One region of the Pseudomonas sp. SMV7 genome, then DNA from elsewhere that is predicted to be linked to it. Evidence: riboswitches for the same ligand, from Rfam matches in the RefSeq annotation. Region 1 holds a riboswitch; the other holds the start of a gene.
What was found. A riboswitch is a leader RNA that binds a small molecule or an ion and turns the genes downstream of it on or off. The one in region 1 is predicted to bind cobalamin.
Positions count from the first base shown of each region.

Region 1 (7,278 bases):
CGAGAACTCCAGCACCTTCTCCAGGCCGAAGCGGAAGCTGTCGGTCATGGCGATGCCGAGGCTGGCAGGGTCGTTGCGCGCGGTGTCCAGGTCCACCTCGACAAAGCGGGCGAGGGTGCCCGGGTCGCCGCTGGCGATGCCTTGCCGGTAGCGGTCGAGGACCGCCCGCGGCCAGGGGGCGTTGGCGAAGGCGATCCAGGCTTTGCGGTAGCGCAGGGTATCGATGTTGATGAACGAGGCGATGACGTCATGGCCCTCGGTGGCGCACCACTTGGGCAATGGCCTGGGTGGCGCCAGGGGCATCTGCGACACCGGGAAACGCTGCAGGGTCCCGGCTGCCGCAACCTCGTAGGCTTGCCAGATTTCCTGGTCGAGCAGCACGTAGACGTAACCCTGGCGCAGCAGGCGCAACTGGTCGGTGTGCATCGGGTGGAAAGTGATCTCGCTGTCGTCCGCCAGGCGATAGGGGCGGTCGGTATCCGGGCGCGGGGCGTAGGCTTCGCGCAGCAGCAGGATCGGCAGGCCGAGCCGTCCGCAGGCCTTGCAGTGGCCATAGGTGTTGGGAATCTCTTCCTGCATGGCGATGTGGATGGCTTTGCTGATGCTCATGAGGAGTTCCTTTTCCAGTGATTGACGCAACGGTCAGAACACTAGCGAGGAACGACTTCGCGGGGGAGCAACGGGCTTCCTAAAACGTTGTAGGACCTTTCGGTTTAGTGTCCGGTGCGGGCTGGCTGCGTGCCGGCGAGATCAGCCTGCTGCCCCAGCATCTGCCGCACCAGCCACTGCCCCGCAGGCCCCAGCGCCTGGCGGCCTGACCAGACCACATCCATGGCGACACGCCGTGGGTAACCGGCTACCTGCAGCTCCATCAAGCCTTCGCCAAACCGCGCCACCAGCGCCCTGGGTAGTTCTGCCCAGCCAAACCCGCGCACGGCGAACTCCAGCAGGGTGAGGTAGTCCGGCGCCGACCAGGCCTGGCCGCGGCCCTGGTGCGGGCTGGGGGCATAGGTCTTGATGTACAGCTGCCGTGTGCTTTCGAGATGCCGCATCTGCAACGCGGCCCGGTTCGCCAGCGGGTGGTCGCTGGCCACGTACACGCCGAACTCCGCCTGTTCCGGCAAGCGGGCCACGGCCACGTCGGCGGGGTATCCAGGTTGCGCGGCCAGAATGCCGACCTGCGCCAGGCCTTGCTGGATCAGCTCGATCACATCGGCATCTTCTGACGGCCCGCAGCGCAGCTCGGTATGCGGATATCGCTCGGCAAAGCGGGCCATCAACGCGCCCTGGAAGGTGACGCTGTAACTGTCCGACATCACCACGGACACCAGCGCCTCGACATTTTCCGCCAGCCGTACCGCCAAGGCATCCAGCTGGGCACTGGCATCGAGAATCGCCTCGACGTGGCTCAACACTTGCCGGCCCGCCTGGTTCAAGGTGGGATGGCGACCGCTGCGGTCGAACAATGGGCAGCCGATATCGGCCTCGAAATTGGCGATGGCGATGCTGATGGTGGACTGGCTTTTACGCAGCTTGCGCGCTGCCGCGGAGAACGAACCCAGCGATGCGGCTTCGACAAAGGCGAGTAGAGCTTCGGGTGAGTAGCGCATGGTATTGATAAAACCGATGGTAGCTATGTCGCGAGTATCAGTTTTAACAAAGAAAATGGGAAGCACGACTCAAGCAATATGATGGGCTTTGCCATGAAAAACGTTTCCTTCATTGAACGCCTGGTTCATGCCGTTGGTTACGAAGTGTTCGCCGTGCTGCTGTGTGCGCCGCTGTTGTCCTGGATCATGGGCAAGTCGCTGGCAACGACCGGGCTGCTGGCGGTGATGCTGTCGCTGGTCGCGATGCTGTGGAACATGGTCTACAACGCGCTGGTCGATCGCCATGTACGGCTTGAGCGAATCCACTGGACGGCCCGCGCACGGTTTGCGCACGGCCTGGGTTTCGAGGCGGGGCTGGTGGTCTGGTGCCTGCCGCTGGCGGCGTGGATGCTGGATATTTCCCTGGTGCAGGCGTTCATGGTGGAGCTGGGCTTCTTCGTGATCATCCTGCCTTACACCGTGCTGTACAACTGGGTGTTCGACAAGGCGCGGCACCTGTTTCTGCAGCGCCGTGCTGAACAAGTCAGCAGCCCGACACGAGCCCTGTAGCAGCGCGCACGTTCCATGGATGCAAGTAAAAACGGGGCATGCCATCGCTGGCATGCCCCGTTTCATTCCACCAAGGCGCCTCAGGCGACTTTGACGATCCAGCCTGCCGGTGCTTCGATATCACCGCTCTGGATACCGGTCAGCTCGTTGTAGAGCTTCTGGGTAACCGGGCCGACCTTTTCCAGGTCATGGAACACGTGCAGCTTGCCGTTGTACTCGATGCCGCCGATCGGGGTAATCACCGCAGCAGTACCGCAGGCGCCCGCTTCGACGAAACGGTCCAGCTTGTTGATTTCGACATCGCCTTCGATCACGGTCAGGCCCAGGCGCGATTGCGCCAGTTCCATCAGCGACAGGCGGGTGATGCCCGGCAACACCGAGGCCGATTTCGGGGTGACGAACTCGTTGTTGGCGGTGATGCCGAAGAAGTTGGCCGAACCGACTTCCTCGATCTTGGTGTGGGTCAGCGGGTCGAGGTAGATCGCGTCGGCAAAGTTGGCCTTCTTCGCTTCAGCGCCCGGCTGCAGGCTGGCGGCGTAGTTGCCACCGACCTTGGCCGCGCCAGTGCCTTGCGGGGCCGCGCGGTCAAAGCTGGAAATCTGGAAGTTGTGCGGCTTCATGCCACCCTTGAAGTACGAGCCAACCGGGATGGCGAAGATCGAGAAGATGAACTCGGGGGCGGTGCGCACGCCAATGTTGTCACCGGTGCCGATCACGAACGGGCGCAGGTAGAGGGCGCCTTTGCCGTGTGGCGGGACGAACTTCTCGTTGGCCTTGACCACTTGCTTGCACGCCTCGATGAACACATCGGTCGGCACCTGCGGCATCAGCAGGCGGGCGCAGCTGCGTTGCATGCGCGCGGCGTTCTGGTCCGGGCGGAACAGGTTGATCGAACCGTCCTTGCAGCGGTAGGCCTTGAGGCCTTCGAAGCATTGCTGGCCGTAGTGCAGGGCCGTGGAGCCTTCACTGATGTGCAGCACGTTGTCTTCAGTCAGGGTGCCTTTGTCCCACTCGCCATTGCGCCATACGGACAGGTAGCGTTTGTCGGTCTTGATGTAGTCGAAACCCAGCTTGTCCCAGTTAATGCTTTCGTTGCTCATGACACCCTCATTGTCTTGCAAGTGCCCAATCGATCGGGCTGCTGTTATATGCGCACCACGCCACCATAATACATCCGCGGCAGATCGGGAACGGCCAGTCACGAAACTCCCTGCTGGCGAAGGTCATTCAGCGCCTGGGGGACCGAGCGCTGAACATATCGAGGCAAGCCCCGGCGGCAATGGTTGACCACCCGACAAGCACTGCGTAGCCTTGCCACTTCGAGGTTCTTCGGCCTGGCCGAAGCTAAGACGGGAACGCGGTACAAGCCGCGGCTGCCCCCGCAACTGTAAGCACCGACAACGGATCGACACAGCCACTGCGCCAGCGCGCGGGAAGGCGTCGTCCTGCCAGCCTGCCGCAGCGGCGTGCAACTGGAGTGGTGCGAGCCAGGAGACCTGCCTCGTCACGTTTTCGACTTTCAACCGGGCGGGGTGATCCGGTGGCGAACACGCCCGGCCGGCCTGGCCTGGGGCTGTCGTCCTGCATGCCCGCGCCAATCTGCCAAGGGCAATGCGACATGAAAACACTGGCCAAGCTTCCCGTCACCATCGTCACCGGCTTCCTCGGCTCGGGCAAGACCACCTTGCTGCGCCACATGCTCGACAATGCCCAGGGCCGCCGCATCGCGGTGATCGTCAACGAGTTCGGCGAGCTGGGCATCGACGGTGAAATCCTCAAGCAATGCAGCATCGGTTGCACCGAGGAGGAAGCCAGCGGCCGGGTCTACGAACTGGCCAACGGCTGCCTGTGCTGCACCGTGCAGGAAGAGTTCTTCCCAGTCATGCGCGAGCTGGTGGCACGCCGTGGCGACCTCGACCACATCCTCATCGAAACCAGCGGCCTGGCCCTGCCCAAGCCACTGGTGCAAGCGTTCCAGTGGCCGGAAATCCGCAATGCCTGCACCGTCGATGCGGTGATTACCGTGGTCGACAGCCCGGCGGTGGCCGCCGGCACCTTTGCCGCCTACCCGGAGCAGGTCGATGCCCAGCGCAAGCTCGACCCCAACCTCGACCACGAGTCGCCGCTGCACGAACTGTTCGCCGACCAGCTGGCCAGCGCCGACCTGGTGGTACTGAACAAGGCCGACCTGATCGACGCTGCGGGCCTGGCCAAGGTCCGGGCCGAAGTGGCCGAAGAGCTGCCTGCAGCGGTCAAGGTGATCGAGGCCAGCAGCGGCCAGTTGCCACTGGACGTGCTGTTGGGCGTGGGCGCCGAAGCCGAGGCACACATCGATGGCCGCCGTACCCACCACGACGCGCACCATGACGGCGATGACCATGACGAGCATGACCACGACGCCTTCGATTCGATCTCGATCGACTTGCCAGAGGCCGACGAAAGCCTGCTGCTCGATGCCCTGACCCAACTGGTGGGTGACTTCGGCATCCTCCGTGCCAAAGGCTTCGCCGCCATCCCGGGCAAGCCGATGCGCTTGCTCGTGCAAGGCGTGGGTACCCGTTTCGACAAGCACTTCGACCGCGCCTGGCGTGCCGACGAGCCACGCATCACCCGCCTGGTGCTGATCGGCCAGGACCTTGACGCCGCCCGTCTGGAAGCGCGCCTGCGCCAGGCCCTGGGCGCCTGACCCCATGCACCTGCTGCGGACCCAGCCCGGCGGCTTCGTGCCGGATGACAGCATTGCCGACCTTGGCCAGACCCCCGCCGAGCTGGTGATCCTCTGCAGCGGCGATTCGCACCTGGCATTGCTCGCCGATACCGCCGAGCTGTTGCCCGAGGATTTCCCCAGCCTGCGCCTGGCCAACCCGATGCAGGTGCAGAACCATGCCTCGGTCGACTTGTACGTCGACCAGGTGCTGCGCCATGCCAAGCTCATCCTGGTGTCGCTGCACGGTGGCGTGGGCTACTGGCGCTATGGCGTCGAGCAACTGGTCGAACTGGCCGCGCGGGGCGTGCAGCTGATCCTGGTGCCGGGCGATGATCGCCCGGACCCGGAGCTGACCCGCCTGGGCAGCGTCAGCGACGAGCAGGCCGAGCGCCTCTGGCATTACCTGCGCCAGGGCGGCAAGGCCAACGCCATCAACCTGTTCAACTGCCTGGCCAGCCAGTGGCTGGGCCGCGATTATGCCTGGGACGAGCCGCAGCCGTTGCCACGCACCGCGGTGTATCACCCGGCCCGGGGCAGTGCCACGTTGCAGGACTGGTACCCGCAGTGGCACCCCGAGCAGCCGGTGGCACCGCTGCTGTTCTACCGCTCGCACCTGCAGGCGGCCAATACCGCGTTCATCGACGTGTTCTGCCAGCGGCTGCAGGCCGCCGGGCTCAACCCGCTGCCGATCGCCGTGGCCAGCCTCAAGGAAAGCGCTTGCCTGGAACAGGTCGAAGCCTGGCTGGACGAGGTTGGCGCCGAGGTACTGGTCAATACCACCGGCTTTGCCCTGTCCAGTCCCGAGCGGCCCAACTTGCGCCCGTTCCGCCGCGACATCCCGGTACTCCAGGCCATTTGCGCCCAGGATAACCAGCCCGGCTGGGAAGCCAGCGAGCAGGGCCTGGGTGCGCGCGACCTGGCCATGCACATTGCCTTGCCGGAACTGGACGGGCGCATCATCACCCGCCCGGTCAGTTTCAAGGACATGGCCTGGCGCAGCGAGCGCAGCCAGTCCGATGTGGTCTGCTACCGTGCCCACCCCGAACGCATGGATTTCGTCGCCGAACTGGCCCGCCGCTGGGTCGAGCTGGCGCGCCTGCCGAATGCCCAGAAGCGCGTGGCCCTGGTGCTGGCCAACTACCCGACCCGGGATGGCCGCATTGGCAACGGCGTCGGCCTGGATACGCCAGCGGCTGCGTTGAACATCCTCAAGGCGCTGCGGGCCGAGGGCTACCCTGTGGCGGAGTTGCCGGGCAGCGGCACGCAGCTGATCCAGCAGTTGCTGGGCGGCGTGACCAATGACCTCGACCAGCTGGACCTGCGCCCCTGCGCGCAGAGCCTGGGCCTGGCCGACTACCAGGCGGCCTTCGACCGCCTGCCCGAAGCCAACCGCCAGGCAGTGCTGGAACGCTGGGGGGCGCCGCAGCAGGACCCGATGTACCGCAGTGGCCGGTTGATGGTCGCCGGCCTGCGCTTCGGCCTGACCTTCGTCGGCATCCAGCCTGCACGCGGCTACCAGGTGGACCCCAGCGCGGTCTACCACGACCCCGACCTGGTACCGCCGCATGGCTACCTGGCGTTTCACTTCTGGCTGCGCCACGCCTTTGCCGCCGACGCGGTGATCCACGTCGGCAAGCACGGCAACCTCGAATGGCTGCCTGGCAAGGGCGTCGGCTTGTCGGCACAGTGCTGGCCGGACGCATTGCTCGGCCCGCTGCCGAACATCTACCCGTTCATCGTCAATGACCCGGGCGAGGGTGCCCAGGCCAAACGGCGTACCCAGGCGGTGATCATCGACCACCTGATGCCGCCGTTGACGCGTGCCGAAACCTACGGCCCGTTGCGCCATCTGGAGCAACTGGCCGATGAATTCTATGAAGCGCAACTGCTCGACCCAAGGCGCGCGCGCGAACTGCAGCGTGACATCCTCGAACTGGTCAAGGCCAACCACATCGACCGCGAGCTGCAACTGGAAGGGCAGCTGGACGACGCTGCCGTGTGGCTGCCGCGCCTGGACACCTACCTGTGCGACCTCAAGGAATCGCAGATTCGTGATGGCCTGCATGTGTTCGGCCAGTCGCCGCAGGGGCGGCTGCGCCTGGATACCCTGCTGGCGCTGTTACGGGTCGAGCGGGGCGATGGACGCGGCGGTAATGCCAGCCTGCTGCGCGCCCTGGCCAAGGTGTTGGTGCCCGGTTTCGACCCGCTCGATTGCGACCTGGGCCAGGCATGGCAGGGGGCGCGTCCCGAGCGCCTGCTGGCCATCAGTGCCGAGCCTTGGCGCACCTGTGGCGACACCCGCGAGCGCCTTGAACTGTTGGCGCTGCAGGTGATCGAGCAGGCACTAGACGGCACCGTACGGTTACCGGTCGCGGGCGTATGGCAGCCGGTGCATGACGTGGTGCAGGCCCT
Region 1 is NZ_JBKGGT010000001.1:454,461-461,738, forward strand. Features, by position in the region: partial or broken gene ACLEJP_RS02310 (T6SS effector BTH_I2691 family protein) at 1-609, opposite strand, end outside; gene ACLEJP_RS02315 (LysR family transcriptional regulator) at 714-1,610, opposite strand; gene ACLEJP_RS02320 (multidrug/biocide efflux PACE transporter) at 1,704-2,159, shown strand; gene ACLEJP_RS02325 (branched-chain amino acid aminotransferase) at 2,240-3,259, opposite strand; cobalamin riboswitch at 3,465-3,677, shown strand; gene cobW (cobalamin biosynthesis protein CobW) at 3,778-4,845, shown strand; gene cobN (cobaltochelatase subunit CobN) at 4,850-7,278, shown strand, end outside.

Region 2 (7,278 bases), 120 kb from region 1:
CGGTGCGCCGAAAGCCTTTTGCTGCCACGCGTTCGACGATATTGCCCAGGGTGCCGCGGACCCAGTCCTGGTCTGGCCAGGTGGCGCGATGCACCACCGCCACCGGGCACTGCGCGCCGTAGTGCGGCAGCAATTCATCGACAATGCGCGAAAGGTGCTTGACTCCCAGGTGAATCGCCAGGGTGCTGCCATGTCGCGCGAGGTCGCCCAGTTGCTCGCCAGGCGGCATTGGCGAGCTGTCGCCATAGCGGGTCAGGATCACCGTTTGCGCGACTTGCGGCAGGGTCAGTTCGCAGCCGAGCAGGGCGGCGCTGGCCGCTGTGGCAGTGACGCCGGGAACGATCTGGTAGTCGATGCCCAGTGCCTGCAGGTGGCGGATCTGCTCGCCGATGGCACCGTACAGGCTGGGGTCGCCACTGTGTACCCGGGCGACGTCATGGCCTTGCTCGTGCGCATTGCGCATGGCCGCGATGATCTGTTCCAGGTGCAGTTCGGCGCTGTTGATCACGGTTTCGGCCTGGTGGCCTTCGAGCACCGCAGCAGGCACCAGCGAGCCGGCATAGATGATCACCTGGCACTGGCGGATCAGCCGTTGCCCCTTGATCGTGATCAGTTCCGGGTCGCCGGGCCCGGCGCCGATAAAATAGACCGTCATGATAGTCCTTGCAGGAAGTTGCGGTGGAACGTTCAACCGGCCAGGGCGAGGGTGGCCGGCCCCAGGACCTGGCGGGTCAGCAGCAACCTGGCGGTGCCCAGGCGCTCGCTGGCCAGGGCCAACGCTGCGCTTTCTGCGACCCCCCAGCAGCCGCTGTGGGCATGGGCGGCAGCAGAGCGGTGGCTGAGCAGCGCCTCGTAGGCTTGCAGTTGCAGGGTAGGGTACAGCACCAGCGGCACCGCAAGGCGTTCGGCCAGCTGGTGCAGGCCGGGCTCGTCGGCCTTGAGGCTGACACTGGCGATGCCATGCAGGTCGGCAAGCGCCAGGCCCTGGTTGTTCAAAGCCTGGCGCAGCAGTGCTTCCAGGGCATCCGCCGGGCAACCCCGGCGGCAGCCGAAGCCGGCGAAAAAAGCCTGCATCAGGCCTGGCGGGTGCGGCGGAACAGCCAGGCGCTGAGCATGCCCAGGGCCAGCCAGAAGGCGGCATTGGTCAGCCAGGAGGCCAGCTTGAACTGGTTTGCCAGTGCTTCGGGGGCAAGGCTTGCATGGACCTCGGGTTGTGGCGCGCCAAGCACATGCGGGATCACCAGCAGCGCGGTGCCCAGCACTTTCAGCAGCCAGTGGCGGGCGAACACCAGCAAGGCCAGGCCCGCGGCGGTAGCGCTCGCCGTGCCGACCCACCAGGCCTGACGTTGCCCCAGGTCGGCGGCAGCGGTACCTGGCAGTTCCGGCGGCAGGCCCAGGGTAGGGGCCAGGCAGAACACGGCGAAGCCGGCCAGGCCCCACAGTGCACCGCTGCCGATACGCCGCGGTTCGCGCAGGCTGTACAGGGCGGCGAGGATCAGGGCGAAGCCGACCGCGACCACCAGGTTGCCGCCGGTGGTCGACAGTACCCGTTGCCAGCCGTCTTGCGGTGACCAGGCTTCGGCGTCGTGCTCATGGGCTGGCACCTCGCTGCCATGCTCGTGGTGAGCCGCTGGTACCGCCGACTCGTAGGTTTCCGCCTCGAGAATCAGCGGGGCGACCCAGAAGCTTTGCAACAGGGTCAGCAACAAGGCCGCAAGCAGCCCGCTGAAACCCGCCGTGCGGGCAATGCGCATGATCATCAGGCGTACTCAGTGGCAGGGGAAGGCGGCGCTGTGGCGGGTGTCGTGGGCCGCGTTGTGCACGGCCTCGATGTGGGAAAAGCCGGCGAAGTACACCAGGCACAGGCCCAACAGGCTGGCGCCGACGGCGATGACGACACGCTGGCTGAGGGTGACCGGGGTGGTAATGCTGTGTGGTTTGGCACTGGTGACGGGCATGACGCGTTCCTCTGCTTTTTGGGGCAACGGGCAAGCGCGGCAGCCCCGGGCGTGACTGCCCAGGGGGATGCAACAGCGCCCGCCCACCGCGGGGTGTTCATGAACGCCAGGCCGGTCTCCGGGCTTGCGAGGAGGAGCCGGGCTCCTGGAAAGCATCACCTTCCCATGCTCGCCTACGGGCACAGTGGTATTGACGCTTCGCTCGCTTACCGTTGCGGGGGCAGCACCGGCTTTGTCCGGCCCTGCTCGAGGGCCTGTGACGCACCGGTTTCCCGTTTCACCCCAAGGGGGGCACCTGAACGCGAGGTGTAAGAAGAGCATGGGTTGAGCGTGGCGTCAATGTGCAAAGGGCTGGTTCAACCGCGCGCGAATGCGGCCAGCTTGTCGCCGTCCAGCCGGTAGCGCACCCACTCGTCCTGTGCTTCGGCCCCCAGCGACTGGTAGAAGCCTATCGCCGGCTCGTTCCAGTCCAGCACGCTCCATTCGAGCCGTCCGCACTGGTTGGCCACCGCTTCGCGGGCAATGTGCCGCAGCAATTGCCGGCCGGCGCCGTCGCCGCGCTGCTCCGGGGTCACGTACAGGTCTTCGAGGTAGATGCCGTTGCGCCCGAGCCAGGTCGAGTAACTGTAGAAATACACGGCAAAACCGATGGCCCGGCCGTCACGCTCGCAGATCAGGCTGTGCACTGTGCTGCCCGCGCCGAACAGGCTGTGCTCGATATCGGCAATACTGGCGACCACCTCGTGACGGGCGCGTTCATACTCGGCCAGCTCGGTGATGAAGGCCAGGATCTGCGCGGCATCAGTGGGGACGGCAGGGCGAATGGTGACGGTCATGGCGAAGGCTTCCTTGGGCGCTTTTGGTCGGTACAGTAATGTGTATCTACGTATTTTTCTAAAACTGTACCAGTCGCCGGCAAGGCGACTCCGTTAGTGTGACAGCACCCATGAAGAAAATGGAATGCCCGCCATGCTTGCCTCTGCCGACCTGCTGACCGCCTTTGTGCTGTTCGCCTTCGTGTCCTCGATCACCCCGGGGCCCAACAACACCATGCTGCTGGCCTCGGGGGTGAACTTCGGTGTGCGCCGCTCGATTCCCCATGCCATGGGCATCAGCGTCGGTTTCATGGTGATGGTGCTGGCCGTAGGCCTGGGCCTGGGCGAGGTGTTCAAGGCCTGGCCGGCGCTGTACACGGTACTGCGCTACAGCGGCGCAGCCTACCTGCTGTACCTGGCCTGGAAGATCGCCACCTCCGGGCCGGTCGGCACGGCCTCGTCCGCCGCCCGCAAACCGCTGGGCTTCTGGGGAGCTGCGGCGTTCCAGTGGGTCAACCCCAAGGCCTGGGTGATGGCAGTGGGAGCCATTACCACCTACACGCCGGCGCAGGGCTATGTGGCCAACGTGATCGTGATTGCCGCCCTGTTCGCCCTGGTCAACCTGCCCAGCGTCGGCGTGTGGGTGATGTTCGGCAGCGCCCTGCGCAACCTGTTGCAGAACCCGCGCTGGCTGATGCTGTTCAATGTCCTGATGGCCTTGCTGCTGGTGATTTCACTGTACCCGCTGCTGTTTGTAGAATCGGCGTTTTCCTGAGCCTGCGAGCACGCCAAACCGATGCAGTTGATTCCCTGGTCACACGAATGCGCTGAAGGCTTCACCCTGCGTGGCTGGCGAACCCCGGCCAGTGGCCGGCCGCTGCTGCATTTCTTGCACGGCAACGGCTTTTGCTGCCTGACCTACCAGCCCTTGCTGATGCGTCTGGGTGAACATTTCGACCTGTGGCTCAGCGATGTCCAGGGCCATGGCGACAGCGACCATGGTGGGGCATTTCGCGGCTGGAATCGTACCGCCGCGTTGGCGCTGGAAGCCTTCAGCGCCGGGCGCGGCGAGTATGGCGAGGTACCGCGGTTTGCCGTGGGGCACAGCTTCGGGGGCGTGCTCACCGGCTTGATCCTGGCCAGTGAACCGCACCTGTTCAGCCGTGCCGTGCTGCTTGATCCGGTGTTGTTCAGCCGGCGCATGCTCGGGGTAATGGGCGCGGCTGCATTGCTTGGCCTGCACCGGCGCCACGGCCTTGCACGCAAGGCTGCCAGCCGCCGCAGCCACTGGCCCGATCGAGAGACAGCGCTGGCTTCGCTGCAGGGCCGCGGCATCTTCAAGGGGTGGACTGATGCAGCGCTGCAAGCGTATGTCGAGCATGCCATTGGTGATTGCGGCGAGGCGGTGGTACTCAAGTGCCGGCCCAGCCGCGAAGTGGAAATATTCAGCTCGTTCCCCCGGCGTCTCTGGGCCAGCCTGGCGGCGATCTGTACACCCACACAGGTCTTGTATGGTGAGCATACGTACCCCTTCGTGCCCCATTCGGTCAACCGCCTGGCAGCGCTCAATGCTCGGGTGACCAGCAGGCAGGTTGCCGGTGGGCACTGCTTCATGCAGGAACATCCCGAGGCTTGTGCCGATGCCGTGCAGGCATTCCTGTTGCAGCAACCGGCGGGATAGTTTTCCAGACAGCGTTGCGCAGGACGGCGTGGGTAACCTTGGGCTTTTCCCGAGCCTATGTCCATGACCAGCCAGACCTTGCTGACCCCCGCCTATCTGCAAAAGCGCTACGACTACTCCTGTGCCGCAATCGAGGCGCTCAGGAAAACCATGCACAGTACGCTGGCACCGCTGACAGCCTGCTCGCCCCTGGCTGTGGTCAGCGTGGGCTCCTACGGCCGATGCGAAGTTTCCCAGGTTTCCGACATCGACTTCTTCATCGTGCATGACAGCAGCTTGCCGGTGCAGCGTCTGGACCAGATATTGCGCCAGGTCGGCGACATCCTGCGGCCTGTCAGCCACCCGGGCGAGAGCGACGTGGCCAAGTTCGGCCGGGAAGCGTTGGCCCGCTATGCGGACCTGAGCGAGCACATAGGCTGGAAGCGTGAAGGCAGCAGCGCGTTGACCAGGCGCATGTTGCTGCTGCTCGAAGGCCGCCCCCTGTATGGGCAGGCCGCCTTTGCCAGGTGGCAACATGACCTGCTGCGCCGTTATGTGCCTGATGACCATGGCCACGGCCTTGCCAGGTTCCTGCTTAACGACCTGATTCGCTACTACCGGACCCTGATGGCAAACTTCGAGGAGAAAAGGGCCGAGGGCAAGGCCTGGGGGGTACGCAACGTCAAATTGCTGTTTTCCCGGAAACTGCTTCTCGCAGGCGGCATCGTAGCCATTGCTGAAGCGCATGGCCTGCCTGCGCCAGCCAAGGTCGACCGCCTTCGACAGTTGCTGGCCCTGACCCCGTTACAGCGCCTGGCCACGCTCGGCGCTGACAACCCTCATAGCGACGCGCTGTTCGAAGACTACGCAGTCTTTCTCGAGTTGATTTCCTCGGCGGAAAACCGCCGCTATCTGGACCGACTGGCGCCTGAGCAGGCAATGGCGGATCCGCTTTATCGGCAGCTGCGCAAGCGCGGGCAAGCCTTTTCGTTGCAACTGGAGCATTGGTTGAGGTCGCAATACCCGGGGCACCCGATACTCCACGCCATGTTCTTCTGATTGTCCCTCAAGTAGGACGATGTATGCCATTTCTGCCGGCTACTGCCTGATTGGCATCGCTGGTAAGGTGATCGCAGCCAAGAGAGGAGCCTTCTCATGAAAAGCATACTGGGTATCCACCGCAGCCCTCACGCCCATTGGGTGGGTGATGGCTTCCCGGTGCGCAGCCTGTTCACCTACGACAACCTGGCCAGCCAGATCAGCCCGTTTCTGTTGCTGGACTATGCCGGCCCTCATCCGTTCACCCCGACCAGTGCGCGGCGTGGCGTCGGCCAGCATCCACACCGCGGCTTCGAAACCGTGACCATCGTCTACCAGGGCGAGCTGGAGCATCGTGACTCCACGGGTGCCGGTGGCTTGATCGGCCCCGGTGATGTGCAATGGATGACCGCCGCCAACGGCATCATCCATGAGGAGTTCCATTCCCCAGGCTTTGCCCGCAGCGGCGGCATGCTGGAAATGGTTCAGCTGTGGGTCAACCTGCCGGCGCGGGATAAACGAGCAGCCGCTGGCTACCAGACCCTGCTGGCCAAGGATATTCCGGTGGTCGAGTTGGACGGCGAGGGCGGTAGCCTGCGGGTGATCGCGGGTAACTATCGCGGGCATCCGGGGCCGGCGCGCACCTTTACCGCCATGGACGTCTGGGACTTGCGTCTGCATGCCGGTGCCACGCTGCGCCTGCCGGTGGCGGCCGGGCGCAACGCGGCGCTGGTGGTGTTGCGCGGCAACGTGCGGATCAACCACGAGCGCGAAGCTGGCCCGGCCAGCCTGGTGTTGCTTGACCGGGCCGGTGAAGATGTTGTCGTGCAAGCGCTGGAAGGCGCCAGCGTGCTGTTGCTCAGCGGTGCGCCGATCGACGAGCCGATCGTCGGTTATGGCCCGTTCGTGATGAACAGCCAGGCGGAGATTGCCGAGTCGTTCGATGATTTCCATGCCGGGCGGTTTGGGCAGATGCAGGCCGCGCAGGCCCCCGCGGCCACCTGATCGACACTGCGGCGGCGACAGGGCCGGTACAGGTCACGCATTTGCTGGCATGATGCAACCATGGCCAAGCTCAGTTCGTTGCACATGTTGCGCCGGTCGCTGCCCGGCGCCCGCCAGGAGACCCTGTGGCTACGCTACCGTGCCCCTTACCACTGGCCTTCGATGCTGGCGTTCCTTGCTGCGCGCTGTATTCCCGGCGTAGAAACCTGTGTGGACGGCAGCTACAGCCGTTCGCTGGTGGTTGCCGGCCGGCATGCCGTGGTGCACGTTACGCCTGCGGGCAACCAGCACCTGCGCATTTGCCTCGAGGGCGTTCCGGCGCGGGCGCTGCCTGGTGTGATCGCCAGGCTGAGGCGAGTCTTCGACCTCGATGCCAACCCTGCGTGTATCAACGCCGGGCTTTGCGCCGATCCGCTCATGGCCCGCCTGATCAAGCAACGCCCAGGCTTGCGCCTGCCGCAAGGCTGGGACGCCTGTGAGCAAGCGATGCGCACCGTGCTGGGCCAGCAGATCAGCGTAGCCGGGGCCATGACCCTGGCTGGCCGGCTGGTGCAGCGCCATGGTCAAGCCCTGCGCCTGCCTGTGCCGGGCTTGAGCCACGTGTTCCCGACGCTGACGGTTTTGGCGGCGGCGCAGTTCGACAACCTCGGAATGCCGCGGGCTCGCGCCGCAACCCTGGGCACGCTGGCCAATGCCTTGCTGGCCGAGCCCGGCTTGCTGCGGCGCGGGCAGAGCCTCGATGCACTGCTGTGCAAGCTGTGCCAGCTCAGGGGCATCGGGCCATGGAGTGCGCACTACCTGG
Region 2 is NZ_JBKGGT010000001.1:573,047-580,324, forward strand. Features, by position in the region: gene cobM (precorrin-4 C(11)-methyltransferase) at 1-655, opposite strand, end outside; gene ACLEJP_RS02805 (cobalamin biosynthesis protein) at 688-1,074, opposite strand; gene ACLEJP_RS02810 (CbtA family protein) at 1,074-1,760, opposite strand; gene ACLEJP_RS02815 (CbtB domain-containing protein) at 1,770-1,958, opposite strand; cobalamin riboswitch at 2,051-2,272, opposite strand; gene ACLEJP_RS02820 (N-acetyltransferase family protein) at 2,315-2,794, opposite strand; gene ACLEJP_RS02825 (LysE family translocator) at 2,919-3,548, shown strand; gene ACLEJP_RS02830 (alpha/beta fold hydrolase) at 3,570-4,454, shown strand; gene ACLEJP_RS02835 (hypothetical protein) at 4,518-5,492, shown strand; gene ACLEJP_RS02840 (pirin family protein) at 5,589-6,476, shown strand; gene ACLEJP_RS02845 (DNA-3-methyladenine glycosylase family protein) at 6,537-7,278, shown strand, end outside.
Region 2: another riboswitch for cobalamin. It lies ahead of ACLEJP_RS02815 (CbtB domain-containing protein); the one in region 1 lies ahead of cobW (cobalamin biosynthesis protein CobW).